3 regions of the Peribacillus sp. NJ11 genome follow, and region 3 is predicted to be linked to each of the others. Evidence: riboswitches for the same ligand, from Rfam matches in the RefSeq annotation. Region 3 holds a riboswitch; each other region holds the start of a gene.
The links. A riboswitch is a leader RNA that binds a small molecule or an ion and turns the genes downstream of it on or off. The one in region 3 is predicted to bind glycine.
Positions count from the first base shown of each region.

Region 1 (11,027 bases), 1.8 Mb from region 3:
AGAGAGCATTCACGACGAGTTTATCAATAGACTGATAGAGAAAGCAAAAAAGATCCGAGTCGGTCCTGGTGATAAACCGTCTACAGAAATGGGCGCACTTGTTAGTGAAGAACATATGAATGAGGTACTTAAATATATTCAACTTGGCATAGAAGAAGGGGCGAAATTAGCCTGTGGCGGCAAGCGTATCACAAGCGATGGGCTGGAAAATGGTTATTTTGTTGAGCCGACGATATTTGTCGATACCAAACCTGACATGAGAATTGTTCAGGAAGAAATATTCGGGCCAGTCCTTACCGTTCAAAAGTTTAAGGACGAAGCGGAAGCCATCCAGCTTGCCAATGATACGCCATATGGCCTTGCAGCTGGTGTATTTTCACAAGATGGTGCTAAGGCTTTAAGAGTGATTAAGAAAATAAGAGCCGGAATTACATGGATTAATGCCTATAATCTAGCCTACAATGAAGCGCCGTGGGGAGGCTATAAGCAGAGCGGAATTGGCCGTGGATTAGGAACTTTTGGTTTAGATGAGTTCAGTGAGGTAAAACAAATCAACATTAATCTAGAAGTGGAGCCAACCAAGTGGTTTGATCATTAAAAATTGAGAAGTAGAGATAAATGAGTAAAAGAGAGTGAGTATGCACACCTCGAAAAAATGTATGACTAATAATAGAGGAAGCATTTTTTTGAAATTCGCAAATATTTTAATTTCAAATATTATTTCTGAAGATGGGCTGGAACAGATTCCTAAGTGTTTATTTTACGAGTAAAAAGCCAGTTCATCAAGATTTGTCTTATTTAAAACCTAAATAAGACAAGAATAATATTTTACTGATATGAATTTATATTCCCTGTGCTCCTTTCTCTGTGGCGTTTACTAAGGAGTTTCGAGTAATCAGAAAATATGTTGGTTCCTGGTAGTCATTATTGATAACACTATTCAGTTTTACCTAGTTTTATAGGATGGCATGAAGCTTGCATCTATATTATTTTCGAAGAACGTAATACAAGTGGGAGGAAAAGTTCATGTCGAATAATAAAAAACAACATCTTAATTTACCTTTTACCGGAATCTGTACTTTCGGGAAATATCCCGTATGTCCTGATTTAGACCAGTTAGACGCAGATGTTGCTGTCATTGGAGTTCCAAATGATATGGGAACACAATGGAAGTCAGGCGCAAGAATGGGTCCAAGGGGAATTCGTGAAGGCTCTACATTATATAGTTTCGGGTTAGATGGTGCCTATGATATTGAAAATGATATCATGTATCTTGGCCCGAAATGGAAAGTCGTTGATTGCGGCGATGTGGACATGGTACATGGGGATATGATGCAATCCCATGATAATACGGAAGGAGCCATTCGAAAAATAGTTTCAAAAGGTGCAATGCCGGTTGTATTAGGTGGAGATCATTCCATTACAATTCCAGTAGGAAAGGGCTTGGGTGAACTCGGGCCATTTCATGTGATCCAGATTGATGCACATTTAGACTGGGCAGATCACCGTTCAGGAATGCGGGTTGGACATGGAAGCTGCATCCGCCGCTTATCGGAAATGAATCATGTTCAAAAGATTTTCCAATTGGGCATTCGTGGAATCAGCAGCAGTAAAAAAGAAGATGTCGATGCTGCCAGAGAATACGGAAGTGTCATCTTGTCTCCCCGCCAAATGAGAAAGATGGGATTTGAACAGGTTCTGGAACTTATTCCAGCAGGTGAAAAATATTATATTACCATGGACATTGATGGTCTCGACCCATCGATCGCCCCTGCGACAGGCACACCTTCTCCTGGAGGCCTGCTTTATGATGAAGTCAATGAATTACTCCATGGAATTGCAAAAAGAGGAGAAGTAATCGGTTTTGATATGGTAGAAGTAGCTACTCCTTACGACCATGCTGGAATAACTGGACAAGTAGCAGCGCGTCTCTCATTAGACTTGCTTAGTTATGTTTTGAAAGAAAAAGAGAAAAACCAGGATATAATCAGCGATCATCAAGAGCAGAACTTCATAAAGAAGCATTAGTCTATTAAATTTGAAAGCGTTTGCTGATATAAAATGACTTTCCTCCGTTTTTCTTTTCTTAGTTTCCTGAATATGTATAAATAAAGAGGAGATTCCATAAAAAACAATTATAGAAATAATCTTCAATAGTAAACATATAGAGTGTTCAAATATATATAGTGGATGACGATTGTGGGAGAGTGCAATATAGACAGCCACCAAGGAGCAAGTTCCAAAAAAACCCTTGGAACAAATCTCTCAGGTAAAAGAACCACAATGGGACGCAACTCTGGAGAGTGCGTTTTTAAAACGCCACCAAAGGGGAAGACTCTTTTCAGTATAGAGTTAAACTCTCAGGTAAAAGGACAGAGAAGGGAATGTTGCCATTACCCTTTTCTGTCCTGTTTTGCGTGCAAAACCAGGGGACATGTTATGGAGTGGCAGCAGTTATCTAAACAGAGAAGGAAATAAGAATGAGCTTGCAGAAATATGATCGAACCATTTTTGAGGCAATTGAAAACGAACGGAAACGGCAACATCAAACACTAGAGTTGATTTCATCAGAATACTTCGTCAGCCAAGAGTATTAGAAGCTATGGGCATAAATATGCAGAGGGTTATCCAGGAAAACGTTATTATGGCGGATGTGAATTTGTCGATGTGGTAGAACAAGCAGCTATTGAGCGCTTAACAAAGCTGTTTGGAGCTAAATATGCAAATGTTCAGCCTCACTCAGGTGCACAAGCAAATTTAGTGGTTTTTTCTCACTGCTTCAGCCTGGTGATAAAGTGATGGGAATGAACCTTTCACATGGCGGCCACTTAACTCATGGAAGTCCAGTCAGTGTTTCAGGAAAATGGTTTGAAGTTGTTTCTTATGGAGTTAGAGAAGATACCCAATTGATTGATTAGATGAGTTGGAAGCAATAGCAAAGAAAGAAAAACCTAAATTGATTATTGAAGGGATAAGTGCCTACCCAAGAACGATTAATTTTGCTCGATTTAGAGAAATAGCCGATCGAGTTGGAGCAAAACTTATGGTGGATATGGCTCATATAGCAGGGCTGGTGGCGGCTGGTCTTCACCCATCCCCAATCCCATATGCAGATGTTGTGACAAGTACCACTCATAAATCATTAAGAGGACCGCGGGGGGCATCATTTTAACGAACGATGAAGTAATTATCAAAGCGATTAATTAATCCGTATTCCCAGGAATTCAAGGCGGTCCACTTATGCATACATTGCAGCAAAAGCAGTTGCTGAATGCTTGGGAATAGAATTAGAGAGTCTTTTTGATATATGCATAATCACATTGATTGTTTTTGTTTTTTTTAAAGAAAAGGGTGGATAAATTAAAGGGGTATTGAAAAAGTAGTGTAGTTGAAGAAGACATATAAAGTAGACTTAACCCGCTCAAGTAGACAGCATCTACTCATTTATAATGTTAATCGTCAGTATCATTAGAACAATTATACAAATTAACAGGGGCGAAGTAATGAACACAAAATTACTATCAGAAATAGAAACTAAGATTAATTATTTGAAAGGCCGTTTGATTGTCATCGGAATGTTAAAAGGACTTTCTCATTCCGATACGATTAAAACTAGTCAAGAGTTAGATGAATGGTTGTATAAATATCAAATAATTAAATTCAACTGATCCATTATTCTGCGAAATCTTTCCCTACACTCTTTCCGTCACAGTTTTTGTGTCAAATACCAAATAAATATCTCTCTTATTTCATTGTCCCCGTTGAATAACAGGGATTTTTTTAATTGAATTAGAATGTATGAATATACTAACTGTGTTCTTTTAAAATGGTTACTTAACGATTATTTATTTTATTTCAAACCGGCTATTCACCGATATTGCTGGCTATACAGATCAAATTTTTGGATTAACTCACCTATTGGGCTTTAGCTGTACCAAGAATCAGAGATTTGTCAGATTCAAAGCTTTTTTCATAAGAGAAAGCAAGCGGGTATTCAAATTAAGGGTCCATTTTACGTGGCCAAATAACTATAAAAATTATTAAAGAAAATTATGAGGTGTTTTACGATTAGCTCATTCTATAAAAGAAGGTACTATCTCAGCATCACTTATTAAGGGGGAAATAGACTCTAACTCTAGGCAAAACAGTTTGGCTGCAGCTTTACGTGAAATGGGTTGAATCGAAAAGACTATTTTTATTCTTAATTACCTTACTAGTGAACTTTTAAGAAAAAAGATTCAAAAAGGCTTAAACAAAGGAGAAGCCATGAATGGAGTCACAAGAACTATTTTCTTTGGGAAACAAGGGGACGGAACGAAACACCTTCAATCATTGATAAAATACTTATTATTTTTAATCTATTGCATTATTAACAGTAAAGGCATGATCAGAGCCAATATCCTAAAATATCTGCCATCCTAAACCTAAAGCTATAAAGAAGGAATCCCTGTCATAATTTTATGATTCCAGTAAAATTTACCTTCCAGAAAACTCCGCCCAAAACAATTATTATTTATAGCCACATTGATAATTCTATCTGTTTAATAAAATCTATGTAAAACTCTCTTGTATCAAGAGAGTTTTTTGCATGAAAAGTTATTTAGCTAACCGGGAGCTTTGTTAACGTCGAGCTAAAAAGAGAGGTAAAAGGGTGATATGTTTGAATAAAAGTTGTTCACATTTCTCTTTTATAGACTTGCATTTACTTGATCCTGTTTGCGGACTGTTGTTAATACTTATGAAGATAAAAGCTGATGAGTTGGAGAAATAAAGAGCTGATTTACAAAATCTTAATATTTGGTTTATGTGGAATTAATGTTTTCAGATTATGATTAAACCGTAACAAACAGTAATAAACATTAAAGATTCCACACTAAATGGAGGCACTTTTTATGAATCGCACATTCAAGAAGAATTGTTACAAGTCTATTCAAGCTGTGATGTTAGGAGTGAGTGTACTGGGATTAGCTGCTTGTGGAGCTACTAATGAGGAGGCTGCTCCAGTGGTTAAGGATCCAAGTTCGTTAACCCTGAAAGAAATTGAAACAAAGGCAAAAGAAGAGGGGACTATTAATAGTGTCGGTATGCCTGATTCATGGGCTAACTGGGGAGAAACTTGGAATGAAGTGATGAAAAAATATACATTGAAACACAATGATACAGATTTGTCCAGTGCCGAAGAGATTGCCAAAATGGAATCTGAAGGAGAGAGTGCAACAGCTGATATCGGCGATGTAGGGATTTCCTTTGGGCCAATCGCGGAACAAAAAAAATTAACGATGCCATATAAAACTTCCTATTGGGACGAGGTACCTGAGTGGGCAAAAGATGACAATGGAGATTGGGTTGTTGGCTACCAAGGAACGATTGCATTCTTTACTAATAAAGAATTAGTAGATAACCCGCCTAAATCTTGGGATGACATATTAAAAGGGGATTATAAAGTAACTGTTGGAGATGTTCAGCGTGGTACACAGAATCAAATGGCCGTACTTGCTGCCGCTATCGCTAACGGCGGTGATGAAACAAATCTCCAACCAGGAATTGACTTTTTTGCTAAGCTTGCCAAGCAAGGCCGCCTTAGCTTAACTGATGCCAAGCCGGCTAACATCGAAAAAGGGGAAGTGGAAGTTGCCCTTGTTTGGGATTTCAATGCTCTTGGTTACGCTGACCAAATTAACCGCGATCAATTTGAAGTCACCATTCCAACTGAAGGTTCAGTCGTAAGCGGCTACGCAACTATTATTAACAAATTTGCAAAGCATCCGCATGCGGCGATGGCAACTAGAGAATATATCTTAAGCGATGAAGGACAAATTAATTTAGCTAAAGGATTTGCCCGTCCAATTCGCGATGTAGAACTTCCGAAAGAAGTAGCTGAAAAAATGGTTCCAGAAGAACAGTACAAAAATGCAAAACCAATTGAAGATTACAAAGCTTGGGAAGAAACGGCTAAAAATTTACCGCAGATTTGGCAAGAAGAGGTGTTAGTCCATGTCAAATAAAGTAATAGCAATTGTTGTTGATGGTATGAGATACGATAAAGCATGCGAAGCGCTGGGATTTATTCAGCATTTAGTTGAAACGAATCAAGCGTCACTTTACAAAGTTAAGTCGGAGCTTCCAAGTCTTTCCCGTCCATTATATGAAGTGTTGTTAACAGGTACGCCGGCTTCAATGAATGGGATTACGTCCAATCAAGCCGTTCGTTTATCTACTGAGAAAAGTCTCTTTCATCTTACGAAAGAAAACGGGTTAAGAAACGGAACAGTATCCTATTACTGGGTAAGCGAACTTTATAATCGTGCGCCATTCCATTTTATTGAAGACCGTGAGCAAGAAGATACATCCAATCCTATTCAATACGGAAAATTTTATTGGGACGATGACTATCCAGATAGTCATGTGTTAATGGATGCAGAAGCTTTACGCAGAAAGTATGACCCTCACTTTTTATATATTCATCCGCTCGGTGTAGATGTAAAAGGAGAAATTTTTGGCTCGGAATCAAAAGAATATCGTGAGCAAATCCTAAAAATGGGAAGCTTGTTGGCACAACTTTTGCCAATTTGGATCAAAGAAGGTTACCACATATTAATTACATCGGATCATGGCATGAGTGAATATGGCAACCATGGCGGCATAACTGATGGTGAACGTGATGTACCGCTCTTTATCATTAGTCCAAAAGTTGAGCCTGGCGTTTATGGTGAAGTGGTTCCGCAATTAGCTTTTGCACCTCTCGTTTGTGAACTATTAAATATTGAGCCGTCCGATAAAATGATTTCATATCAATTTCCAGGTCTGAAAGGAAAAGTTACCCTTTAAAAAATATACACTATTCAACATTAAAATGAAGAATGAAGATTGACTGGAATTGGTTTAACGAATGTACTGTTAGACCAATTCCCAAATTGTTAGAGAACATAGGGGAGCGAGAAGTCTTGCGAAAAATAAAAAAACAAAAAGTTTACTTATTAGCTCTTTTACTGCCATTTATTATGTTTGTGATTGGATTTGAAATAGGACCATTAGTGGCAATGATTAAAAATAGTTTTTATGCAGATGATGGAATTCAAGTTACGATTAATCAATACTTAACCATATTTAAAAGTGAATTTTACTTACAAGCCATTAAAAATAGCCTTGTCATTTCCTTATTTTCTGCTATAACTTCTGTGATTGTAGCAGTCATTGCAGCCTATTCGTTTACAAAGTTCTCTCAAAAAATACAAAACAGACTACTGATGATTACCAATATGACGTCGAACTTTGAAGGGATTCCCCTTTCATTTTCATATATTATATTACTTGGAAACAATGGGTTGTTTACGTTGCTTTTTGCCAAGATTGGTTGGGACCTGTTTGCAGATTTTAATTTATATTCCTGGACAGGCCTCATTCTTGTTTATATTTATTTTCAAATTCCGCTTGCCGTTATGCTCATTTACCCGTCTTATCAAGGAATTAAACAACAATGGAAAGAAGCCTCTTCATTATTAGGAGGGTCAACATTTTCATTTTGGCTTCGAATAGGGGTTCCAGTTCTTTTACCTAGTATTGTAGGTACATTCAGTATTTTGTTTGCTAATGCGATGGGAGCCTACGCTACAGCCTATGCATTGGTCGGCAGCAACTATAACATATTGTCATTGCAAATTGCTTCTCTAGTTGCTAGTGACGTTGCATTAAAGCCGCAGCTAGGTAGTGCTTTGGGAGTTCTTCTAGCAACGACCATGATAGGGGCGATGTGGTTCAATGAACGAATGATGCGTAGCGTTAGGAGGGATTTACGATGAAGTCTTCATTGACTTTTCATAAATTGTTTGTTGGATTACTAGTTATATATTTATTAATTCCGCTTGTAGGAACACTTTTATTCTCGATCGCTGGTAAATGGGATCATACCATTTTACCTGAGAGTTATACAATGAAATGGTATATTGAATTGTTTCAAGATGAACGGTTTTATGATGCTTTTCGACGAACGCTGTTTTTAATTGTCATGTCAGTAGGTCTTAGTGTTGTTATTATGCTTCCGACAATTTTTATTATCACGGTATATTTCAGTAAATGGGAAGGATTGCTCCAAGCCGCAGCCATGCTTCCTTATGGAGTTCCTCCCATTGTTGGAGCTGTTGGGTTAATCAAGCTATATTCTGCTGGACCGATTCAAATTGCCGGAACACCTTGGATTTTAATTGGTGCTTATTTCATAACCATTCTACCATTTATGTATCAAGGAATTCGTAACAGCCTTCGTACGCTTAATGCAGTACAACTTGTTGATGCAGCTGAATTACTCGGTGCCACAAAATTCAATGCGTTTCGTACAGTGGTGTTTCCAAATATTATATCTGGAATTTTAGTGTCTACCTTATTATCAGTCTCTCTTTTATTTAGTGAGTTTGCTTTTGCCAATTTGCTTGTCGGGGGCCGATTTGAAACCCTTCAAATTTATCTATCCGACAAACTAAACAGCAGTGGTCACTTAACAAGTGCAATTGTTATTACTTATTATTCAATGATTTTACTTTTAACGGGGACTGTATTAAAGCTTACGTTTAGAAACAAAAAAAATCCTATGGTGTCAAAATAAGAAGCGAATTCCTTCATTTTTTTAAGAAAAATACCGTCATAAAAATACTACTTTAGAAGGTGAAAACTAATGAGCTATGTAACCATCGACCAAGTTACTAAGGGATATGAAAATCAAGTCGTTTTAAATAATATTTCATTAACATTAAAAAAAGGTGAATTTGCTACACTTCTTGGGCAAAGCGGGTGCGGAAAAAGTACATTATTACGTTCCATTGCGGGACTTGAAGATGTTGATGTAGGAAGAATCTTAATTGATGGAAAAGATATTACTGATTTATCACCGCGTCAGCGTGAAGTCGGTATGGTGTTTCAGTCTTATGCGCTTTTCCCGAATATGAACGTTTTTGATAATATCGCGTACGGCCTTAAAATGAAGAAGGTAAAAAATATTAAGTCAAAAGTGAAAAATATGATTGATATGGTTGATTTAATAGGAAAAGAAGAGTCTTATCCTCATCAATTATCTGGTGGACAACAGCAGAGGGTTGCTCTTGCCCGTGCGCTTGTCATGGAGCCGAAAGTACTGCTTCTGGATGAGCCGTTAAGCGCATTGGATGCTAAAATTAGAAAAAGTCTGCAAAAAGAATTAAAGAGAATACAGAAAGAATTAGATATTACAACTATTTTTGTTACACATGATCAGGAAGAAGCAATGACGATGTCTGATCGAATTTTTGTCATGAATAAAGGACAAGTTGTACAATCCGGTTCTCCATCAGAAATTTATACTTCTCCAGTCAATACATTTGTTGCAAAATTTATCGGGAATTATAATGTCTGTAATATGGAAGTTTTCCGTAAACTTGTTCGCACCACAGAATTAAAAGGGAATGAAGTCGCCATTCGTCCAGAAGTTTTACAATTAGTTTCTGTTGGTGAGGACAGCTTGGACTTACAAGGGAACTGGGAAATTAATGGGTTTATTAAAGATGTTTCCATGGCAGGGAATATTTTAAGATATGAAGTAGAAACAGAGGAGTCCGCTTTTCATGTAGACTATCTTCACCACCGTGGGGAAATGTTTGAGCAAGGAGCACGAGTTCATATTCTTGTACCGAAGAAAGAATGCATTATTTTATAATTTCTTAATGATCGAGGGGGAGAAATATGTCTGTTTTACCCGAAGAAAGAAAGAATGAAATTTTAAAAGAACTTAACAAAATGGGAAAAGTAAAAGTTATCGAATTAGTTGATCAATTTAATGTTTCAGAGGAAACGATTCGACGCGATTTGATGATATTAGAGGAAAAAGGACTGTTAAAGAGGGTTTACGGTGGAGCGATTAAAACAGTCTTTGAATTTGAGGAGCCTCCATTTACACAGCGTACAACGGTGAATCAAGAAGCGAAAATCAAGGTTGGGAAAAAAGCAGTAGAACTCATTTCCAACGGAGATGTGATTGCCATTGATGTGGGTACAACCATGCTTGAATTTGCCCAGTGTATTGAAAATAAAAAAGACATTACCATTTTAACCAATTCTCTTCCTGTGTCGTCCGTGTTAACCGAATTGCTCAATCAAAATAAGTTTACAGGACAAATTCTATTACTAGGAGGACAAATTGATCCAAAGCATCAATCTATATGCGGGGGTCTCACTGAACAAATGTTAAATCAATTTAATATTGATAAAGCGTTCATTTCAGCTGGTGGTGTTTCCATTCAAAGTGGTGTTAGTAATTATCATTTACGTGAAACATTAGTTTCACGCAAGATGGTCGAGGTATCAAAGCAAGTTATATTGCTAACGGATTACTCTAAAATTGGTGTCGACACCTTTTGTAAAGTTTGTCCTCTAGAAAAAGTAGATGTGATTGTCTGCGAGAAACCATTTCCAGAGGAATGGAGAAATGATTCAAAATTAAGGGAAGTCAATTGGATTCAAGCATAGCCCATAAAAGGATATATCGAGATGGAAGAGGGGATACTCTCTTTTTTGATTGTATTTTTATTGATAGCTGGTAAAAAGCTAGAAAGAAATTAATAGATAGAATGAGAAAAGGAGCTATATAGCATGAGTTTCATTGCGATAGATTTAGACGGAACATTATTAAACGATCAGAATGAAATTAGTGAAGAAAATATAAAGGCGATTCAATATGCCCAAAATAGAGGCTTTGAAGTAGTTATTTCAACAGGACGGGCATATTTTGACGTTCAAACAATATGTGAAAAAGCGGGGATTTCCCCATTTATAATCGGGACAAATGGCGCAACCATTCATTCAAAAAGCGCAAAGTGCATTTCTTCTATTACGATAACTAAAGATCGTGTCGAATCTATTCTCCAATGGTTAGATGAACGGAATTATTATTACGAAGTGTTTACTGATAAGGCCATTTATACTCTTAAAAAGGGAAGAGAACATTTCCATAATGAGATTAAAAGTTTGAAAAGCGCAGATTTGAATCCAGATATGAAAGAATT
Region 1 covers NZ_JAUCFO010000001.1:4,762,028-4,773,054, reverse strand. The annotation lists gene QUF86_RS23300 (aldehyde dehydrogenase family protein) at 1-598, shown strand, start outside; gene speB (agmatinase) at 1,027-2,028, shown strand; glycine riboswitch at 2,191-2,291, shown strand; glycine riboswitch at 2,292-2,385, shown strand; partial or broken gene glyA (serine hydroxymethyltransferase) at 2,481-3,269, shown strand; gene QUF86_RS23285 (aspartyl-phosphate phosphatase Spo0E family protein) at 3,504-3,668, shown strand; partial or broken gene QUF86_RS23280 (Tn3 family transposase) at 3,868-4,311, shown strand; gene QUF86_RS23275 (ABC transporter substrate-binding protein) at 4,893-6,005, shown strand; gene QUF86_RS23270 (alkaline phosphatase family protein) at 5,995-6,828, shown strand; gene QUF86_RS23265 (ABC transporter permease) at 6,945-7,799, shown strand; gene QUF86_RS23260 (ABC transporter permease) at 7,796-8,599, shown strand; gene QUF86_RS23255 (ABC transporter ATP-binding protein) at 8,669-9,682, shown strand; gene QUF86_RS23250 (DeoR/GlpR family DNA-binding transcription regulator) at 9,709-10,491, shown strand; gene QUF86_RS23245 (Cof-type HAD-IIB family hydrolase) at 10,615-11,027, shown strand, end outside.
Region 1: it holds a riboswitch for glycine, as region 3 does, so the genes downstream of both, glyA (serine hydroxymethyltransferase) here and gcvT (glycine cleavage system aminomethyltransferase GcvT) in region 3, are expected to answer to the same signal.

Region 2 (11,027 bases), 960 kb from region 3:
TTTTCGAATTATAATATGATTATCCAGATATCTTTGGCTTTTTATAATGGGCAGATTTTTTACTCACCGGGTTAGGAAAATATGGAGCGGCAACTATCTGGACAAACACCGCAAATTGAATCAAAGGGTTTCTTGCCCCTTAATTCCCCGCTACCTCTCTCTGATTCGCCTGTTCCACCTTCGTTTGGCGAATCTTATAAATCGTAATCAGCATAATGAACCAAACAGGAGTAACGAATAAGGCAACACGAGTGTCGCTCGCAAGTGCAAGAACAACAAGGACGAACGCTAGGAAAGCAAGGATCAAGTAATTGGAAATTGGATAAAATGGTAATTTAAATTTGTTCTTTTTCACTAGATCAGGTCTTGTTTTACGGTATTTCAAATGACTGATGACTGTAATTCCCCAAATAAAGATGAAACATACTGTAGAAATACTTGTAATCAAGGTAAATACTCCTTCAGGCATTAAATAGTTCAAAACAACGGAAATTAAAATGACGACAGTTGAAAAGAACAATGCATTGGAAGGTACTTTACGGTCATTAAGTTTTGCAAACGGTACAGGTGCATTTTTATCTTTGGCAAGTGAGTATACCATCCGGCTTGTACTGAAGATTGCGCTGTTACATGCCGAAGCAGCCGATGTTAGGACGACAAAATTAACGATACCAGCAGCTCCAGCAATACCTACAGCCACAAATACTTGGACGAATGGGCTTTCCGTTGGGATGATTGCGTTCCACGGATAAACACTCATAATGACAATAAGTGCGCCAATATAGAAAATTATAATCCGAATAGGAATATTATTTATGGCTTTGGGGATAACTTTTTCTGGATTTTCTGTTTCACCTGCTGTAAGTCCTACAAGTTCAATGCCCACAAACGCAAACACTACCATCTGGAATGAGAGGACAAAACCATTTATTCCATTTGGGAACATACCTTCGTGACTCCATAGATTCGTGAAACTTGCTGCGCCTGAATCAGTGGAAAAGCCTTTAATAATCATGAAAATACCGATAACAATTAATGCTAGAATAGCGATGACCTTTATTAATGCGAACCAGAATTCCATTTCGCCAAAAAGTTTAACGGTTGCAAGATTCATAAATAGCAGAATGACTAGGGCAATCAATCCTGGCATCCACTGAGGTACGGAGGGAAACCAATACTGAGTATAAAGACCAACTGCCGTTAAGTCGGCCATTGCGATTGAGATCCAGCAAAACCAGTAGGTCCAGCCGGTTACAAATGCTGCCATATTACCTAAATAGTCTCTTACAAAGTCAACAAAGGAATGATAGTTCAAATTAGATAAGAGTAGTTCTCCAAGTGCGCGCATGATTAAAAAGCAAATGATGCCTGTAATCATGTAAGCAAATAGAATTGATGGCCCAGCTAAATTAATAGATTTTCCTGCTCCAAGAAATAATCCCGTTCCGATTGCCCCACCAATAGCTATGAGTTGTACGTGCCTGTTTTTTAACCCTCTATCCAACTTTTGTTCCTGCATACGATCTCCCACTTTCTACTTTTATAGGCTACTTGGAATTTTTTCCTTATAAAGGGTCAGCCCTTCAATGAGTGTGAATTATTAGCGTACTGGGAGACTGACCTATCATTGTAAGCGCTTTCCTAGGTGGGTACTAGATATAGTTTTTTGAAATAAAGCTACCTACCTTTTTTGAAAATATAGCATTAATTGTACAAATCAAAGGATAGATCATTTATCTTCAGATCTCAATGCACACTTCCTCTCTTTTTATCTTTCCAGGTACAAAAAAGGACAGAGGAAAGATAGGTATTTTCCTACTTTCCTCTGTCCTTTTACCTGAGAGTTTAACTCCTTCGGTGGCCTATGGCTCTCTTCAGAGACGCGTCCAATTGTAGTCCTTTTACCTGAGAGATTAGTCCCTGCTTTTAGGATTTGCTCCTTCGGTGCTAAACATTGTTTAGACTCTCCCACAATCATCATCCGCTGATATAAAGTTGTTTTAATAGTTGTATATTATCGGGTTTTAATGGATATTTCAACGATTATCTGAAAAAACTCTATTTTCTGAAATTTAAGCATGGACTAATTTGAACTTTATGAACAGTATATTTTAGAAGTTATTAGCTATGAAAAATCAAGCTTATTAGCAGCTTTTCTATGTCGCAAAGAATCCCAAACAAGCTTATGTATAAGCAAAAATTTCGGCATTTTTCCGAAACAAAATTTAAAGCCCGGAGAGGACATAATAACTATAGTTTTAACATAATTGATGTATGGAAAAAGAGAAAATTCGAGACTCGCGAAAATCCTTGCAGCAGTAGAGATTGTCTAGGAGCTTCCTCCCTAAGTTCAGCAGTATTTTCAGAAGCCTTCTCTTCTTTAGCAACTTCCTCTTTGTCCCCACCACCTGCTATATTAGCAATGATGACAATTGCTAGAACCCATCCCCACCACTTCTTTGGCTTCTTTAGCTTGATTTTCTTTTCCTTAACCATTTTAACCTTATACCCCCTTTACAGTTTTTCCGACGGACTGTTGTAAACAGAAATAGAATAACATAATTTGGATCAATAAGGTTTATATTTATCATCACGTATTCATTTTCACAACGCTTGACGTGTTAACGAAACCATCTCCCATTACATTTTACCTGTGTCAAACCGGAACTCTAAGTTGGTTATCCTCTTCTTTTAAAACATATTCATATAGTATGATCAAATATATATACCTTATTATTTGCGTATATTCCTATTATAGATAGTAAGATATTTCACTAACAAATATTAACATCAAAAAAGGGAGGTGAATACTCAACTTAGCAAGTAAATAAACCATTCGAAAGAAGTATTGCTATAAAATAGAAAAAGCCATTGGAGCTCATCGCAACAATGACTGTTTCATATAATCGCTTTTCTAATATAAAAAAATGAATTGCATTAATCGTTAAATAGGAATAAAGAATGTCTTAAACAAGTTTTTTTAGTAAATCATACAATTTAAATAAATATACTCGTTCTAATTCCTTTGGTTCAACAGCGGTGTAATAAGGCTTATAAAAGAGAAAGTGCCATGTACTTAAATAAATGCTCCGTATACTTGTAAACAATGCTTCATAAAACCATAAAGCTTTTGAAAAATAATTTTCCTCATTCGCGGTAATTTCTTGATATTCAATTCTGATAAAAAGAGAATGTCCATTCAGAGCAACATCTGATTTAAAGTAAGGTGAACTTGTTGCAATCACTTCATCTGTTTCAACATCTGCTGTAATCGTTTCTACGAGTGATCATGTTTGGTTAGTACGGTTTCCAATATAGCTAAAATTTCTGGTGAATTTATCAATGTTTCGGCATCTTCGATATGATAGCTTTGAAACGAATCAATTTGTTCTTACGAATGGTTTTCACGGTAAACATGAGGTGTAACTCCGTACATTTCTTTAAAAAGACTCGTAAAGGACTTTATATTCGCATAGTAAAAGAAAATGACACGAAAGAAAATTAAAGAAACAAGAAACATTTACTTTTTGCTCCTTCTAAATAAAAGTAGAAATTATACGGGCGCTTTATGTGCCCGTATAATCGCACAGTTTTCGTCAACTCTACAATAGGCCTTAGAGAACTAACCAATGGTTTGTCAACATTTTTCAATAAACATATTAAATATTTCATGCTATACTAAATCTTTTAAACTAGACTAAATTTTGGAAGGCCGTTTTGCTTTTTAACTGTGCATAATCCATGTAAGAGTATAGTAGCATAGCAATGGAAGCTACTTTAAGAGCGGTTAGTAAACTATCAAGCTTATCTTAATTTTTTTAAGGCACCGCTCCATGCAATCGTTTGATCTAACATTGCATTGACATTACCAAGGTGTAAATCAGCTGGTTTAAATGTCTTGTAGTTTTCAAAGTCTGTAAATAGTGAAAATGTTGGATTTACTCGAACGTCCGCAACAAGTAATTCACCTAAGATGCCACGCAAATGTTCAGCTGCACGAGCTCCGCCTGTTGAACCATAGCTCACGATGCCCGCCGCCTTGTTGTTCCATTCATCGCGTGCGGAATCAAGCGCATTTTTTAATGCTCCTGTAATACTGTGATTGTATTCCTGTACGATAAAAACAAATCCATCTAAGCTGGAAAGTTTTTCTGCCCAAGCTGTTAACCCTGGTTCTTTACCAGTGCCTTCACCCAAAAAAGGCAATTTAAAGTCTGCAATATCTACGATTTCATAATTTGCATCTCCGCGTTTATCTGCTATTTCTTTTACCCAATTTCCTACTTGTGGACTTACGCGTCCTTGACGTGTGCTTCCTAAGATAATTCCAATGTTTAATTTCCCCAATGGTTTTTCCTCCTCGTTAATGTTTGTTTAAAATAATGAAGTTATAATTTTAATTGATTTATATGTTTTCAATGACTTCCACTAATGTGTAGTACCCACCTTCTGCATCTTCAATGAGATGATTTATCTTGTTAAGGTGTTCAGTAAATTCACTTTTTTCTAACCAATTTTTATGATGATCAACACTTTCAAAGGTAGTTATCATAATAGCCTTATTTTTATCAACAGAACGATGCCAACGACTATTAATCCAACCAGGAACACCTTGAGATCCCCTCTTAAAATTGAGAAGTTCTTCAGACTGTATCGCAACTAATTCATCTAGTTTGCCAGGTTTAGCTGTAAATACATTAATCCATACTATTAATTTACTTGAATTCATATACATAATCTCCTGTCATTTAAATTTATTTTTCTCAATGCGTTATAAATCTGCTCTTTCTTTTTCATTATTGGGTGTCAGTACTAACTGTCATGATTATTTAGGAAAAACTAGGGAGTTAATGCCCTAGTGAATGTTTGCACACTTTCCATTATAAATGCCTCAAGGGACACGGTCGGATAGTTCTCATCGGCATCCAGGTTGTTCATAAAGGCACCAAAATTCATCATCATGAACGACCACGCTTGCAGCTCTGGGTCTGTGTGAATAAGTTTTCCTTTTTCATACATCGTGTTAAAATAGTTTGTCAAAATTTCCAGTAACTGCCGAGGATGCTTTTGTGTTCTTTCTCGAAATCCGGGTAAATTGCCTTCTTCCTTGATACTTATCATAATCATTTTCCGGTTACGATTCATGATTTCATGATATGTTCGACTTATCAGTAGTAAGTCTGAATGTAAATCCCAAACGATTTGCCTTTCATTAAAAAGTTTTGTCATTTCTTCGGCATAGTGATATCGGTCAAATGCCGTTTCTAAAAGATTTTGCTTACTTCCGAAGCGACGAAACAGTGTCTTTTCACTCAAACCTGCCGCACCAGCGATTTCCAGAGTAGTAACACCATTGTAGCCTTTCTCTGCTATTAGATCGATCGCAGCAAAAAGTAGCTTATCATCGTTACTTAGATTATGACTGTTACTCATACTCTCACCTCTACCCTTCAAACTGTCAGTGCTTACTGTCATTTTTATTTTATTCTATTCATCAGTTTTAAATTTGTCAACAAAAATTTCCATCATAAGGTAAGTTTGTCATTATACTGAGGAGATGCTTAAGAACCCGGATGAAGTAATTCATCTTGTTATGTACCCATTGGAGATAAATGAGGAAGTGATCCCTCTTTATATTTTCCCGTTCCTTTCCTTATCGTAGAAAAATCAGGGTTATTAATTAAAAAATGTTTGAACGTGCAATATCTTGGTTTTGCCGGAAGAATTCTTTTAAGAAGAAAAAAAGACGGAGCTTTTTTGCTCCGCCTGTTTGCTAGAATATTTTTTTCTCATTCAACTCAATGGCTAATTCTTTAAAGAACTGAAGCGATTCAGGATTTCCCATGGAGTCTGGATTCACGACTTTATCAAACTCGAAACCTAACAATACTTTACGTATCGGGACTTCCATTTTCTTTCCGTTCAAAGTTTTAGGTATTTGTTCAACGACATGGATTTGGTCAGGAATAAAGCGAGGGGACACATGTCCTCTGATTTGTTCCTTGATTTTTGCTGTCAATGCCGTATCCAGGCTATTACCGGGCTTAAGGACAACGAACAGGAGCAAGGAAGAACCGCGGCCAAGCACTTCCCTATCAATGACAAGGCTTTCCATAACCTCGTCGATCGCTTCGACGACCCGGTAGATATCGCTAGTTCCCATCCGTACACCAGAACGGTTGATGGTCGAGTCGGAACGACCATAAATGATACAACTGCCCTTGTCGTCGATTTTTATCCAATCACCATGTTTCCAAATGCCGGGATACGTATCGAAATAACTCTCGTAGTATCTTGTCCCGTCTTGATCATTCCAGAAATAAAGCGGCATGGACGGCATGGGTTTGGTAATGACCAATTCACCGACTTCATTAATCAATGTTCGGCCTTGTTCATCAAAGGCCTCTGCACGAACACCTAATGCCCTTCCTTGTATCTCCCCTATTCTTACAGGTAATGTAGGAACGCCACCTACAAATCCGGCACAAACATCGGTTCCGCCACTGGATGAACTAAGCCAGATATCCTTCTTGACATTCTCATACACCCATTTGTACCCGTCACCCGACAAAGGTGCTCCAGTGGAAAAAAGGGCCTTCAATTTCGATAAATCATATTTTTCCATTGGCTTGATTCCTAACTTCATGGAATTCGTAAGGAATGGTGCACTTGTTCCAAAGAAAGTCATGCCTGTATCTTCAGCCAATTGCCAAAGGGCATCCATATCCGGGAAAGAAGGACTGCCGTCATAAAGAACGATCGTCCCTTCATTAAGCAAACCACCCATTAGGAGATTCCACATCATCCACCCTGTCGTCGTAAACCAGAATACCGTATCCTCGGAAGTCATGCCTTGATGCATTCTTGTTGATTTAAAATGCTCCAATAATATTCCGCCATGTCCTTGTACAATCGGTTTTGGCATTCCTGTTGTACCTGATGAATAGAGAATCCAAAGCGGATGATCAAACGGAACACTTTCAAAAGATAATTCGGCTTTTTCTTTTACTAGATCATCCCATGGAATCGTATCTGCCAGATTCTCTTCCAAAACCTTCTTTTCTATGTAAGGAACCATTACAGTATGCTTGACAGTAACCAATTCCTGTTTAAGCTGTGAAACAACGGATGTTTTATCATATACTTTTCCATTGTACTGGTACCCATCAACCGCAAGTAATACAACCGGTTCAATCTGTTTGAAACGATCAATGACGCTTCTTGCCCCAAAGTCAGGTGAACAGCTGGACCAGATGGCACCTATACTTACTGTCGCCAAGAAAGCTATGACCGCTTCAGGGATATTTGGCATATAAGCTACAACACGATCACCGGATTTCACACCAAGTCCCCTTAACGAATGGGCAACAGAAGCTACTTTTTCTTTCAGCTCTTTCCAGCTTACCTCTTGCAGCCTGATATTTTCGGAACGAAAAAAGATCGCCGTTTTCTCTACTTGATCATTCAATAATGCATTTTCAGCATAATTAAGCCTTGCCCCTTCGAACCATTTCGCCCCTGGCATTGAATGCTCCGCTAAAACCCGGTCATATTTCCTGTCAGCTTTTACATCACAATAATCCCAAACCGAAGCCCAAAAATCCTCCAGTTCATCAACCGACCATTTCCATAATTCATGATAATCTTGAAATGATAAACCTTTCTTTTCGTTTAACCATTTCATATATTGAGTCAATACCGTTTGCTCGATTTGTTCGTTTGTAGGTTCCCAAATGACTTGTCCATCTGTAAGCGATTTCATTTAATCATCTCCCTTAGGTATCGAATTCATCATTAAATCATTTCATAATAATTGGTAGTTTACTTAAATTGTAATGTATGAGAATAAAACCGTCAATTTACACTAAATTCAAATTGGCTCGTATCTATGAAGGGGCAGGTTAATAGAGAAGCATGTACCTTTCCCTTGTACACTTGACACATGTATCGATCCATCCATGCTTTTTATAACGCTATATGAAACCATCATGCCTAATCCCGTTCCTTTATTTTTTGTTGTAAAGTAAGGTTCACCTAAACGGTATATTTGTTCCTGTGTCATTCCAATTCCTTGATCTTGAATCTTAATTTGGATGGTGGGGGCAGCATGAATTAAATGTATGTATATTTCGCCATCATCTTGCATCGATTCTATGCCATTCTTTAAGATATTGAACAAGCACTGTTGGAATTTCTTCCTTTCCCCCATGATATAATAAGCTTCATCTTCGAATAGGGATAATTTCAATTCGATTCCATTATCGTTTGCCAAGGGATTTATACTGTTCACGACATGCTGAATTTCCTCGGATACCCTTAATCGCTCTTTATTTTCAGGGCTTATGGTAGCAAACGTCAAATAATCATTTATGACATCCGTAGCCCGATCTAATTCCTTCAACGCAATATTTGCATACTTAACCTTTGTATTGGGAGAAACGTCTTCGCTTAACATTTGAATATATCCCCTAGTAACTGTAAGGGGATTTCTGACTTCATGAGAGATGCTTGCAGCCAGATGACTAACGATTTGCAATTTTTCCGCTTTCACTAATTTTTCGAGAACCTGAAAATTAGTGAGAATGACCTCCCATAGTAATATTACAACAACAATTCCTATGACTTGGATCGTGAAGTATTGTTTCCATATACTTATGCCTATAGTAAGTTCAAATACTTCTGTTGAAATAAACTGTGTGAGACTGTGAACAATAAAGATTAATGAAATACCGATGAAGATTTTTTTACTGACTGACATTTTTAGATAGTATTTCGATATAAAAAACAGGGAAACACCAATTAGCGGAAAAGTGATGCATGATATATAAAATCCATTTTCCCCCCCTGTTAAATAGCGAATAAGTAGAGTGATGACAATTAATATGATTCCTAACCGGTACCCTCCATATAAACCGCCTAATAGAAATGGAATCCATCGAAGATCCCAAACAAAATCCTTTTCTGTGACAACGGGGAAAAGCATGCATAGAACAAGTGAGAGAATAGGGAAAATGGATAAGAACGATCCTTTTAATGCATCTAAACGGTATACGTACTTTACTAGATAGCTCATTTGCAATAAAAAAATCGGAAAAAGGATAATTAAAAAGTTAATCAGTAAATCTTTTGTCATAAGATTCATTTTTACACCGAACTTTCGATATTTTTCGAAGATTTAGACAGGTATATAAATCATAACAAGATAGAGAATGATTAGCTAGTAAAATTATATTGTTGGAATTAAAATGAGGCAGCTGAAGCATAGAGGTACCAACAATTAAAACGGAAGAATAGGGGGTAGAGAATAAACAGGAAAAAGCACTGAAACGACGATGTCATTTCAGTGCCATCAGATAATTTCCGAATACTCACTTAATAAAGAGCTGATTTTGCTAGCATGGTGATTGTCGCATCATCCATCGGAGGATTATGAAGTCCTGCGCGTACATCCCTATAATAGCGTTGCAGGGGATTTGTCCGTTGTAAACTTTTGGCTCCGACGACTCTCATCGCTTTATCGACAATCGAAATCGATTTATTGACGACCGATAACTTAACAGCACCCAATTGTTTCGATAGTTCATCATGATCTTCAGGGTGCTGCTCCCATTTTTCTGCGACAGAGTAGAGAAAATGGTGTGCCTCGCTCAATTCCAATTCCATCTCCCCAATTGTCCGTTGAACATTCGGAAGGTCCCTGATTGGTCCTGGTAAGCTATTGGGAGAATAGGTTTTCGCAAATTCAACTGCATAATTTCTGGCAGCCACTGCAATTCCCAAATAGCAAGCCGGTATATGTAAGAGCCATGCTTCAGGTTTCCTGTTTCCACCAGGTTTACTTTTCATGAGTAAATGCTTTTTAGGCAGGCTGACGTCATTTAACACCAAATCATGACTTCCTGTTCCCTGCATGGAAATCATATCCCAAGTTTCTTCTATACTTACACCGATTACATCACGATGGACTAAAAATGTGCCTAAACACTCATCCTCGGGTACCCATGCCGTTACAAGAAAAATATCAAGGACGGGTGAGAGTGTAGTAAAAGTCTTTCTTCCATTCAAATTCCATTGTTCACCCTTTTTGATAGCGATCGTTTCCGGACGGCCGCCACGCGTCGGGCTTCCTGTTCCAGCCTCAGATGCTGCCGTGTTGATGAGGGCGCCTTTCGACACTTCAGAAAACAATTCATTCATGGCCCCTTTTTCCCAGGGTCTTTTCTCGGTTAAGGATAGGACCGTTCCGACATGCCAGCCTATTCCTAAAGCTGTTGGACCACAATACTGAGCTATTTTTTCTTGGCATAGGAGAAAATCATATAAGGAACCGCCATTTCCCCCATCTTCTTTGGCTAAGGTCAATTTAGGATATCCGAATTCCTTTAACTCCTGAATGTTTTCAAAAGGAAAACCCTTTGTATCATCAAGAACTTCAGATCGAGCGGAAAAGGACTGAATCGCTTCCTCTAATTTTTGTATATATTCTTTTTGCTCCTGTGACTGAAAAAACGACATGAAGATCATTCCTCCTATAGTAAACAAATTCATGAACCATCCAGCAGCAGAAACAGCAACTGCGAACACCACTTTATCTTATCATCTTAGTTTAGTTTATGGTTTGAATCTGCCATTTAAGAGTCAATGTCTTCATTTTTATATTCTTTGTTAGCATTCTTATAAGCTTTCTTCGCCTGATCAATATCTTTGTTTTCGATAAAGTAAGCTATCGCGGCTTGCCCGATTCCATACGTGACAGCACCCGCTACCGCACCGGAAACGGCTAGACCAGCCCCTGGTATGAAACGAACTGCAGCCCTGACACCCTCCCTGACAAGGAGACCGATTCCAACATTGATGCCTAATGCTGTTATGAATTCACCTGCCGTTTTTGTATTGATGTCCTTATCCGCGATAAAACCAATCACTACAATCATCAACCCTTGAATGCCGGTCAAAATGGGAAAATCGGCAAAAGGTATTGGCTCTGCACCGATTAAACCGGCAATTGCCGTAAATGTTCCCACGAT
Region 2 covers NZ_JAUCFO010000001.1:3,967,983-3,979,009, forward strand. The annotation lists gene QUF86_RS19525 (amino acid permease) at 140-1,519, opposite strand; glycine riboswitch at 1,824-1,880, opposite strand; glycine riboswitch at 1,884-1,981, opposite strand; gene QUF86_RS19530 (hypothetical protein) at 2,251-2,496, opposite strand; gene QUF86_RS19535 (NADPH-dependent FMN reductase) at 3,805-4,347, opposite strand; gene QUF86_RS19540 (putative quinol monooxygenase) at 4,406-4,729, opposite strand; gene QUF86_RS19545 (TetR/AcrR family transcriptional regulator) at 4,840-5,433, opposite strand; gene QUF86_RS19550 (acetoacetate--CoA ligase) at 5,774-7,762, opposite strand; gene QUF86_RS19555 (sensor histidine kinase) at 7,871-9,142, opposite strand; gene QUF86_RS19560 (acyl-CoA dehydrogenase family protein) at 9,373-10,515, opposite strand; gene QUF86_RS19565 (GTPase) at 10,632-11,027, opposite strand, start outside.
Region 2: it holds a riboswitch for glycine, as region 3 does, so the genes downstream of both, QUF86_RS19525 (amino acid permease) here and gcvT (glycine cleavage system aminomethyltransferase GcvT) in region 3, are expected to answer to the same signal.

Region 3 (11,027 bases):
AACGGGAAGTAAATGGTTGGAGGATGATACCCGAAATCCAGCAATCTTTTGGCTATGTCGAGAGTCCTGACTCCCAATTTCTTTTGCCGACGTCCGCTTAATACGAATTCGTGCTTACAATGACGATTATATGGTAGGTCAAAAAATGGTTCCAACCTACGCATCATATAATTTGCATTGAGGACCGCATTCTCGGTGACGGCTTTAAGGCCATCAGGACCCATTGAACGAATGTACGTATATGCCCTTACGTTTATCCCGAAATTCCCATAGTAGGGTTTTACCCTGCCAATGGATTGCGGGCGATCATAATCAAGAACGAATTGCTCATCTTGTTTGACCACAAGCGGTTTAGGCAAGTAAGGAATCAAATCCGACTTTACTCCTACAGGGCCAGAACCCGGACCGCCGCCGCCATGCGGGCCAGTGAATGTTTTATGGAGATTTAAGTGAACCACATCAAAGCCCATGTCACCCGGGCGTGCTTTTGAAAGTACTGCATTCAGATTGGCACCATCATAATAAAGCTTCCCACCGGCATCATGGACAAGTTGTGCCATTTCCAATATGTTCTCTTCAAACAATCCCAACGTATTGGGGTTCGTCAGCATCAAAGCCGCCGTATCCGGTCCCACAACACGCTTTAAATCCTCAAGGTCGACTAACCCGTTTTCATCGGATTTCACTGTTATCGTTTCAAGTCCGGCCACAGTGGCAGAAGCTGGATTCGTACCGTGTGCAGAATCGGGTACGATCACTTTCGTCCGTTCTGTATCGCCATTAGCTTCGTGAAAAGCGCGAATCATCATCAACCCTGTCCATTCACCGTGTGCACCTGCTGCAGGCTGTAATGTCACTTGATCCATCCCTGTGATTTCCGTTAGATGTTCCTGCAAATCAAATAATAGTCCCAAGGCTCCCTGAACAGTACTCGGATCTTGATATGGATGGATATGGGCGAAACCGTTAAAGCGTGCCACATTTTCATTTATTTTCGGATTATATTTCATCGTGCATGAACCCAGCGGATAAAAACCCGAATCCACTCCATGATTCCGTTTGGAAAGTGCTGTATAGTGACGCATGATATCCAATTCGGACACCTCAGGAAGCTCCGCCTCTTCTTCACGGATGTAGTCGGCAGGAAGAATTTCTTCGAGCGGAGTAGTTGCAACATCCATTTCTGGCAGACTATACCCGATTCGACCGGATGTACTGATTTCAAAAATGAGTGATTGATCTTGATTATTCATGTTGATCCCCCAATTCCTGCGCAAGTGCATCAATTTCTTCTTTTGTTCTAAGTTCCGTTACCGCGACCAGCATATGGTCTTCCAGCTCAGGATAAACCTTTCCTAAATCAAAGCCGCCGATCATCCCTTTTTCAAATAGGTTTTTATTGATTTCTGAAAACGAAGCAGGCAGTTTAATGACAAATTCATTAAACGAAGGACCGTCGAACATTACTTTTATCCCTTTTGCCTCAATAGCTTTTTTCGCATAATGCGCTTTTTGAATATTTTGCACGGCCATTTCTTTGACCCCCTTTTTCCCAAGAGCGGTCATTGCAACAGAAGCTGCCAAGGCGTTCAACGCTTGATTGGAACAAATGTTGGATGTGGCCTTATCACGGCGAATGTGCTGCTCACGAGCTTGAAGCGTCAGCACAAAACCCCTTTTTCCATTTTCATCCACTGTTTGACCGACGAGTCTGCCCGGAACTTTCCGTACAAGTTTATTCGTAACGGCAAAATATCCACAATGAGGTCCACCGAATGCTGCTGGAATGCCGAATGGCTGAGCATCCCCCGTTACGATATCTGCACCGAGGGCACCAGGGGATGTCAAGGCTCCCAGTGCAAGCGGATTACTGGAAACGATAAACATGGACTTGACGCCATGAATGATTTCTTCCATTTCTTTCAATGGCTCGATACGGCCAAAAAAGTTCGGATATTGCACAATCACTCCTGCAATATCATCTTTCACCAACTCCCTTAAGGCGGCCATATCCGTCACACCGTCTTTATAAGGAATTTCGATCACTTCCACGCGTTGTCCTTTCGCATAGGTCTTAACAACTTCTCTTGATTCAGGATGAACCGTCCCTGAAATGAGAATCTTCTTGCGTCGTGTCTGACCTGAAGCAAGCATGGCTGCTTCAGCTAGCGCTGTCCCGCCGTCATACATGGAGGAGTTAGCCACATCCATACCCGTCAATTCACAAATCATCGTTTGATATTCAAAGATGGCCTGAAGCTCGCCCTGTGAAATTTCAGGCTGATAGGGTGTATAAGCCGTATAAAACTCAGAACGGGAAAGAACATGATCGACGATGACCGGTGCATAATGGTCATAGACACCCGCACCAAGGAAGGAAGCATAATTTTTAAGATCCGCATTCTTGGCAGCAAGCCTTGATAATTCTTTTATTAAGGCAGGTTCCGATTTAGCGGGCTTGATATCGTATTCGCCTTGAAAACGAACACTTTCAGGGATATCATTGAAAAGTTCTTCAACAGTAGGTACACCTATCACTTCAAGCATTTCTTGTTTATCTTGCTCTGTCATGGGTAAATAACGATGTTTCATCTAATGACCATTCCCCTCTATTTACGTGGTTTTTTATAAAAAGGTGTTTGTATGATAACGGCTTTCAAACGTTTGGATCGAATTTCCACTTCGACTTCCGCATCCAGCACCGAAAATTCCTTATCGATAAGTGCCAACCCTACGTTCTTCTTCAACGTTGGTGATTGGGTACCAGTCGTGACCTCGCCAATGACTTTGTCCCCGCTGTAGACCTTATACCCATGACGTGGAATGCCACGGTCAATCATTTCAATTCCCACAAGCTTGCGGGGAGCCCCTTTCTCCTTTTGTTCAGCAAGAACGGCTTTCCCGAAAAAATCTGCTTCCTTATCCACTTTTACCGCAAAACCGATCCCGGCCTCTATTGGGGTGATGTCCGCTGAAAGTTCCTGCCCATACAGCGGAAGTTTCGCTTCAAAACGCAGGGTATCACGAGCACCTAAACCAATCGGCTGAATCCCTTCTTCCTTTCCGGCATCCAGAATCGCCTTCCAAAGGGCAGGACCGTTTTCACTGTCGCTATATATCTCAAAACCATCTTCACCAGTATATCCGGTACGGGATACCATCGTGGAGATACCATTTATCATGACATTTTCCTTGAACTTGAAAAATCCAATTTCACTTAAGGCAGTATTTTCTGATAGTTTTTGTAATATCTTCTCTGCAGATGGCCCTTGAAGTGCTAGCTGTGTATAGTGACTCGATACATTTGTGATTTGGACATCTTCCGGTAGATTAGCTTGCAGCCAATCGAAATCTTTATCTGTATTCGCTGCATTGACCACGAGCAGATAGTCGTCTTCAGCCCGCTTATAAACGATGAGATCATCAACCGTCCCGCCGTTTTCATAGCACATAGCCGTATATTGGGCACCGCCCTGTTGCAGCTTTGATATATCATTAGTCAGCATCTTCTGTAAAAAGGAAAGGCTCCCAAGCCCCTTAACATCAACTTCCCCCATATGGGAAACATCGAATAACCCCGCTTTTGTACGTACGGCTTCATGTTCGTCCTTTATACCCGAAAATTGGACAGGAAGTTCCCAGCCGCCAAAATCGATCGTTTTACCGCCGCATTCACGATAAACTTCAAATAGTGGTGTTCTTTTTAAATTGGTCAAAAAATGACCCCCCTCAGATTTTTTAATTTAAATGGCTTCATTATCAAAGCTTCTTGTCATTACGCATCAGATATCCTGATTCATGATGTGAAAAAAGCACAAAAAAGGACAGAGAAAGCCCGTTTGAGCTTTTTCTCTGTCCTGAAACCTGAAAGTTTACCTATATAATAGGTTTTCCCCTTTGGTGGCCGTCCCAAAATGGGCGGCGCTCTCCAGAGTTGCGTCCAATAAGAGTTCTTTTGCCTGAGAGATTCACTGCTAAGTTTGCTCCTTCGGCGCTACATCCGTAGTCTCTCCCCTTATCTTCACCCGCATATAAATGGTCTACCAATGAAAGTAAGCGAACAAGCCCCAAGCATTAGTAAAACCTTTGAGCATCATGGAATGCATTCTCTGCCAACTCTCCTAAAACTTCAGGAACCATTTGAATGATCTCCTTCAGTATCTTGGATAAAATAGGAGCCTGTAGCGCATACTAAGAAAACGCGAACTGCAAAACTGAAATACAAAGATTCTTTACAGCGTTTGGAAATTGGAATTTTCTAAATATACTTATATCCTACCCTAAGAAACTTATCTCTGCAATATCTTTTGAAGAGAAATATTTTTCTTACTTCACATATGAAATGTTCGGGTTTTGACCTTTTATTAAGGAAATTATGATTTAAGAGGGAGTTATTTCTATGAAAATCAATATATCCTTCAATTCTGAATGGAATGACGAGTTTCTGCAAAAGATGGAAAATGACGGTCCATGGGGAAATTGGGAGCTTTATAAGTTGGCGGTTCAAATGGAGGAAAATCTCATCATCCCTGATTTTGAGGGATTACAGGCGCCCAAGCACCTTCCGCAGTTAACCCCGCTTCCCCACCAATTGGAAGCAGCAAAGCAAGTGGTGGAAAAGATGAATGGAAAGGCCATTTTAGCTGATGAGGTAGGGCTCGGAAAAACAATTGAAGCCGGCTTGATCCTAAAAGAATATATGATTAGAGGCCTTGTAAAAAAAGTATTGATCCTTGTACCGGCCTCACTTGTCACACAATGGGCTTTTGAATTGAATACCAAGTTTCATATTCCGGCAGTCGTTCAGAGAAAAAGTTATGTTTGGGACTCCTGTGATGTGGTCATTTCATCCATTGATACAGCGAAACGCGATCCACATCGTGATATCATTTTCAATCAGGAATATGACTTCATCATTATTGACGAAGCTCATAAACTTAAAAATAATAAGACGAAGAACTATGAATTCGTCCAAAATCTGAAAAAGAAATTTTGTTTACTCCTGACAGCTACTCCCATTCAAAATAAAGTCGAGGAAATTTTCCACCTCGTTTCGTTATTGAAACCAGGCCACTTGGGAAATGCCTCACTCTTTTCGGAAAAATATAAAGGGAAAGGCCGGAACATAATTGAAGATGAACACCTAAAGGAACTGGTCAACACTGTTATGATACGAAACCGGCGGGCCGATACTGGTATTGAATGGACAAAAAGGCATGTGGAAACCATCACAATTGAATTTTCTCCAACCGAGCAGGCATTGTACGATGCCGTTTCCAAATTCAAGCCTATTTCGGATGGAACAAAAGGAAGCGCTTTTTCAGCTCTCACTCTCCAAAGGGAAGCCTGCAGCAGCAGGGAGGCAGTCTTTTATACTTTAAAAAATATGAAAGCAAAATACGACCAGCCTTCCCCTGACTTTTTGGCAAAGCTTGATGATTTATTTTCTAAAGTGAACGAAACGGTTCAGAACTCCAAAGCTGAAAAAGCTTTGGAACTGATCAAGAAAATTGATGACAAAGTGATTATCTTTACCGAATACCGAGCGACCCAGCTTTATCTGCAATGGTACCTGCAACAGAATGGGATTTCTTCAGTCCCTTTCCGAGGCGGATTTAAGCGTGGAAAGAAAGACTGGATGCGCGAATTATTCCAAAAGAAAATACAGGTATTAATCGCAACCGAAGCGGGCGGGGAAGGGATAAACCTTCAGTTTTGCCATCACTTGATTAATTTTGACCTACCATGGAACCCCATGAGACTCGAGCAAAGAATTGGGCGGATTCACCGGCTTGGTCAGGAAGAAGATGTCATGATTTATAACTTTGCCACGAAAAATACAGTTGAAGAACATATTCTGAAGTTACTATACGAAAAAATTAATTTATTTGAAAAAGTAATTGGTGAACTGGATGATATTCTAACCAAACTGGAAATTAACAACATTGAAGAATACTTAATTGATGTAGTCGGCGAGTCCAAAACAGAGGGCGAAATGAAAATCAAGATGGATAATTTCTCATCGTTAATTCAATTCGCTCAATCCATGAAGGAAGGTGAGGTTCATGCAGCAACGGGAAATTCATGATTTTTTATTAACTTACTTTAAAGCCAATGATTGTGAAATACTGGATAATACACCCACCCACCTTACCGTTCAACTGACAATTGAAATGGATAAAGAATTAATGAACAGACCCTTTTATTGGCACTATCTAGAAAAAACCGGTGGCATTCCGAACCCAGCCCAGATGACTTTCATTACCGACCCAGAACATGCTCCACCCGATTTAAAGGGAGAAATGATTCATTTTGGCTCCCCTCGCCTTCATCAAATTATTCAATCAACAAAAAATCTGGCAGGGTATACTAGACTTTTTGAGGATACTCCTCCATCAAAAGGCGGGAATAATCCATTGTTTCCTTGGCTAACCCTTAATGTGAAAATATCCTATCAATGCGATCGTAAAAAAGATACATTTATGTCCATCGGATTGAATTTAATCTCAGGCGAGATCATGGAAAGCTTTCACCATCGGGTTTTACCGGTTAAGGTCACCCCAAAAATTCCGGATTATTCCTTTACGCTTTCACCGCTCATCATGCCCAAGAGTGGATTGGCAAGACTGGATACATACATCAGAACCAGTTTCGAGGATGATGACCATTCTTGGGCGGAAGAAGCAATGCTTCGCTGGCAGAATGACTTGAATTTATTGGAGCATTTTTACAAGGATATGGACGAAAAAAGTGAGAGCTATTTTACCGAAAAAGAAGCCTTAAAAGCACAATATGAACCGAACATCCGAATATCCATCATCAATGGAGGTTTATTTTACCTTTCAGATAGGGCGTTGGGATAGGATCCTTAATAAAAAAACAGATGTCCTAATTTAAGGACATCTGTTCTATTTCTTGATATTTTTCCTTAAGAACATCGACAAAGCAAAAGGGACAATGCCAAACCAATGGGACATACCATGGTTTTTATCCTCTTTTCTATGACGTCGCTTTTCTTTTCGTTCTTTTTTGGTCAGATTAAAATATTCGACAAGCTGTTGCGTCAGATATTTAATATAAGCGTTTGTAGACATATAAAAATCACCCTAAACAAAGTATGCCCGGTTTACGCTTGTTTTATTCCTTCACTTGTTCCCTAAACACGCGAATCTATCGCTTGAACATGATTGAACCTTTATAAAAGACTGTGTATTTTACGTATTACACAGCCTGCTTTTCTATCCATTGTATCACTCGCCCCGCTTCTGTATCGTATTGAATGATGACCCTACCCCTTCGGTCATTTTTAGTCGTCGATGAAAATTCTATATAGACGTAAGGACCGTCTTCCTCCATTAAGGAATATCGCACCGTACCATTGGGGTATAAAATTTCCCCCTGGATGATTTCCGGGACCTCTTCCCCCCACTCTGACGTCACATCCTTAACGGCAAGGTGGACAAGATGATCGGCCACAAGCGATTCTTCCACTTCTTTATAAAACATTTTATCGATGATAAACTGATCGATCATTAATATCGTGAACATGATGAAAACACTCGCTACAATCATGACCATCGGGAAAACGACTCCTTTTTGATTATTCATCGACTTTCGTCACATGTCTTAAGAAAGGATGAAATCTTCGACTGAAAGTAGTCCCTGCTTTATCCGTTATATTTAGAACAATGACACTTCCATCCTTCTCAACCTGGAATTCCGAAATGTTCTGCAAGATGACCTCATGCCCCTTACCATTCACTCTCCTTCGGACCTTATCTTCATATTGTTCAATGGATGATAATTGTTCACCTGAAAGCAAATATAATTTATTTCCCATTACATCCTGAACTTTGGAACTCCGGACCTCCTGCTTCATTTGCATGGTAAAGACCTCCCACTCTTTAGGATGCAATTTATCAATGGATCTCATCTGGGTGTGAATGATTGAAAAAAGCTGTAGGACAAAAAGGGACGTCGTCATTAAGATCATTAAAGAAAAAAGCAATTCTATCATCGTAAAACCATCATCTTTTCGCAGCATCACAAATGGTTTCAAATTTACCCGATTCATTTTCATAACGTACACACCCTTCAATCATCCCCGGGAAATCCCCATGATCCTTCCAAATCAATTCATAGGATTTTTTTTTGTTGATGATTTCCTGTCCAATTGCTTGTATCTCCCCATCCATGAAAGCCGTCAATCTTTCATATAATAAATGGTGGGCTTCTGTCCTGATGACGATATCTTTCCGATGCGTGATTAACTCGTCAATAATCGGTAAAATGGAAAGGATCAAGAAAATACAAACGGAAAATGCGGCCATCAGCTCAAGGTAGACGTAACCTTTACAATTTCTCAATCCTGAACCTCCCTTTACCTATATTGAGGACCAATTTATACTGTCCTTTTGAAGTGTCAATGATCATCGTTCCTGCTTTTGAAGCATTTCCAAACTGATTAAAATGAAAGCTGAACCCTAATGTGCCATTTAAAAACTGTATATCCTTTGGTATGCTTCTCTCTAGAACGATTCCCTCCTTATAAGACAAAATGGTATAAACCTTTTTGTTATTATCAATCTGGAGGTAAATCAGGCTCTCATGACTGATGGCATACTGCTGTGCATGGAAAAGATCTTCATGGAACCGGGAAATGAATAGCCTATTTTCCATTCCTTTAGTGAAGCTTGGATATAAATTTGGACTGATGGAAATCAGGAGTACAAAAATAACGAGGACTATAAGGGTTTCAGACAGGGTATACCCGCCATTGGAGCGCCGTGCATTCACTTTTCTCCTACTCAACGACCGTTATCTTTCCTTTGCTATCCAAACTAATATCATCCCCATTAGGACAGGATGTCTGTTTGAGATAGCCTTGGCTTTCCAATTCACTGATACTTACGGGCAGTTTAGCATTGTCGATCTCATATGCCTGAACCTGTGCTTGAGCCATTTTCACGAATGCTTCACACCCTTTAGACTGGATTGTCGATTGGTTCTTTGTGATATTGGGTATTGTAATAATCAAAAGAATGGATATTACAAGTAAAACAATGAGCATCTCAATTAGTGTAAAACCTCGTTCATTCATCACTTTCTTCATCATATCATCCTGCTCCTGAAACCATCTGAATACCAGATGGATTAGATGGTTTCAGAGCAATTTCACCTCCAGAATGCAAAAATCAAATTCTATATACCTTCGAGCAGAGAGAACATCGGCAGCAAAACCGCTAAATAAATGGACACGATCACAATACCTATCAGTAAAAACATAAGGGGCTGAATGATTTTCAAGACTGCATTCATTCTCTCTTCAATTTTCTCCAGTAAAAAACGACTGTAATGAAGTAGCTCCGCATCAAGTCTGCCATATCTTTGACCATTTGCAACGACCACCGGTAAATTCCCATCAAAATAGGGGAGTTCACGAAAGATCATTTCAAGCGATCTGCCCTCGATAAGGTCATCCTTAATGATCGAGCATAGTTTTTGGTAAAAAGGCTGCTGCTGATTTATAGAGAATAATTTGATGCTGTCGTTAATCGATAACCCTCCGGAAAGTAAGCCACTGAATTGGCTTGCAAAAAAATAAGTTTCGTATAACTTGATGAAGGTTCCTAATATCGGAATTCCCATCAAAATCCTCCGCTGCCGTAATGGGCATAATCCGTTAAACCAAAATCGTTTGAGTACAAACAAGAATAGGAGCGATACGAGAAAAATGAAGGGGAGAGCCGGAAGAATGAATGTAGAAGCTGACAGTAATTTCAAGATTGTATTCTGTTCAACATCCATCGTGAAATAGATGGTCTGGAATTTAGGAAGGAGAACACTCTGAAGAATGTAAAAAACGATGCTTACAAAAAAGATTAAGAATACGGGATACACCATTAACTTTTTTACTTTATCCATATCCTCCGTTCTTTTCTTCCAATATCGCCCTCCCTCTTTCAATGCCCGATCCAGGTCGCCGTATTGCTCTCCATAAAATATATAACTTACAAGCTGCGGATGAAAATTAAGATGGGTAAGCACTTGATGCAACGGGTAACCGTTCCTTAATTCCTTTATGGCCAGAGTGAAGTCTTCCGCTTTATTCTTTGATTCCTGAAATTCGAGAAAATGTAAAGCTTCCGCCAAGGGATAACCATGATGTAATAATTCACCTAGCTTCGAAATAAAGACCGCCTGTTCTTTTAACTTCCATTTAGTTTTTAGCTTCATGGTATACAAGCCGTTCATATTCCTGCGAATCCACATAGCCCATCGCAACAGCTTTTCCTATTTCATCCTTCAATAGGCGGTAGCTGGCCGTTGCCTTTCCTTTTTCATCCCCCATCATCCGGAGAACCTCGGCCAGGCTTTTTCCATAAAGCAATTCATACACACTTGCCCTTTTATTCCTGGCAGTCATTTGGCAAGCAAAAGCACAGTCCCCATTACATGGAAGACACCTCAATTCAACCAGCCGCTGTGCTGTCACGCCAATCAAACTCTGTTCAATCTCAAGCAAGCTGACACCAAATTCAAGTAACCTGGAGATAGCACCCTGTGCATCCCTTGTATGCATGGTTGTAAGTATCAAATGGCCGGTTAGAGCTGCACGCACAGCGATTTTGGCCGTTTCGGCATCCCTGACTTCCCCTACCATGATCACGTCGGGATCATGCCTTAGCACAGCTTTAAGACCGACAGAATAAGTAATGCCCGCCTTTTCATTGATTTGGACTTGCAGTACCTTTTCAGATACATTTTCAATGGGATCTTCAAGCGTTATGATATTTCGATTGATCATCTCATGGGCATGATGAAGCAGGGAATATAGTGTCGTGGTTTTCCCACTGCCGGTCGGACCGGTAAATATGAGCATGCCATGGGAATGCTTCAAAAGTGCAATCAATTTTTGAACGGTGTTTGGAAATAAGGATAACTGTTCTAGAGGAAGGATATTCTGTTGGGGTATTAAGCGGATGACCAAACTTTCGAGATAGGAAGTGGGTAGAGTGGAAAGGCGG
Region 3 covers NZ_JAUCFO010000001.1:3,011,067-3,022,093, reverse strand. The annotation lists gene gcvPB (aminomethyl-transferring glycine dehydrogenase subunit GcvPB) at 1-1,253, opposite strand, end outside; gene gcvPA (aminomethyl-transferring glycine dehydrogenase subunit GcvPA) at 1,246-2,592, opposite strand; gene gcvT (glycine cleavage system aminomethyltransferase GcvT) at 2,610-3,716, opposite strand; glycine riboswitch at 3,851-3,934, opposite strand; glycine riboswitch at 3,938-4,025, opposite strand; gene QUF86_RS14915 (DEAD/DEAH box helicase) at 4,400-6,088, shown strand; gene QUF86_RS14910 (YqhG family protein) at 6,066-6,863, shown strand; gene QUF86_RS14905 (YqzE family protein) at 6,909-7,094, opposite strand; gene comGG (competence type IV pilus minor pilin ComGG) at 7,222-7,608, opposite strand; gene comGF (competence type IV pilus minor pilin ComGF) at 7,601-8,080, opposite strand; gene QUF86_RS14890 (hypothetical protein) at 8,028-8,366, opposite strand; gene comGD (competence type IV pilus minor pilin ComGD) at 8,353-8,811, opposite strand; gene comGC (competence type IV pilus major pilin ComGC) at 8,804-9,112, opposite strand; gene comGB (competence type IV pilus assembly protein ComGB) at 9,202-10,254, opposite strand; gene comGA (competence type IV pilus ATPase ComGA) at 10,220-11,027, opposite strand, start outside.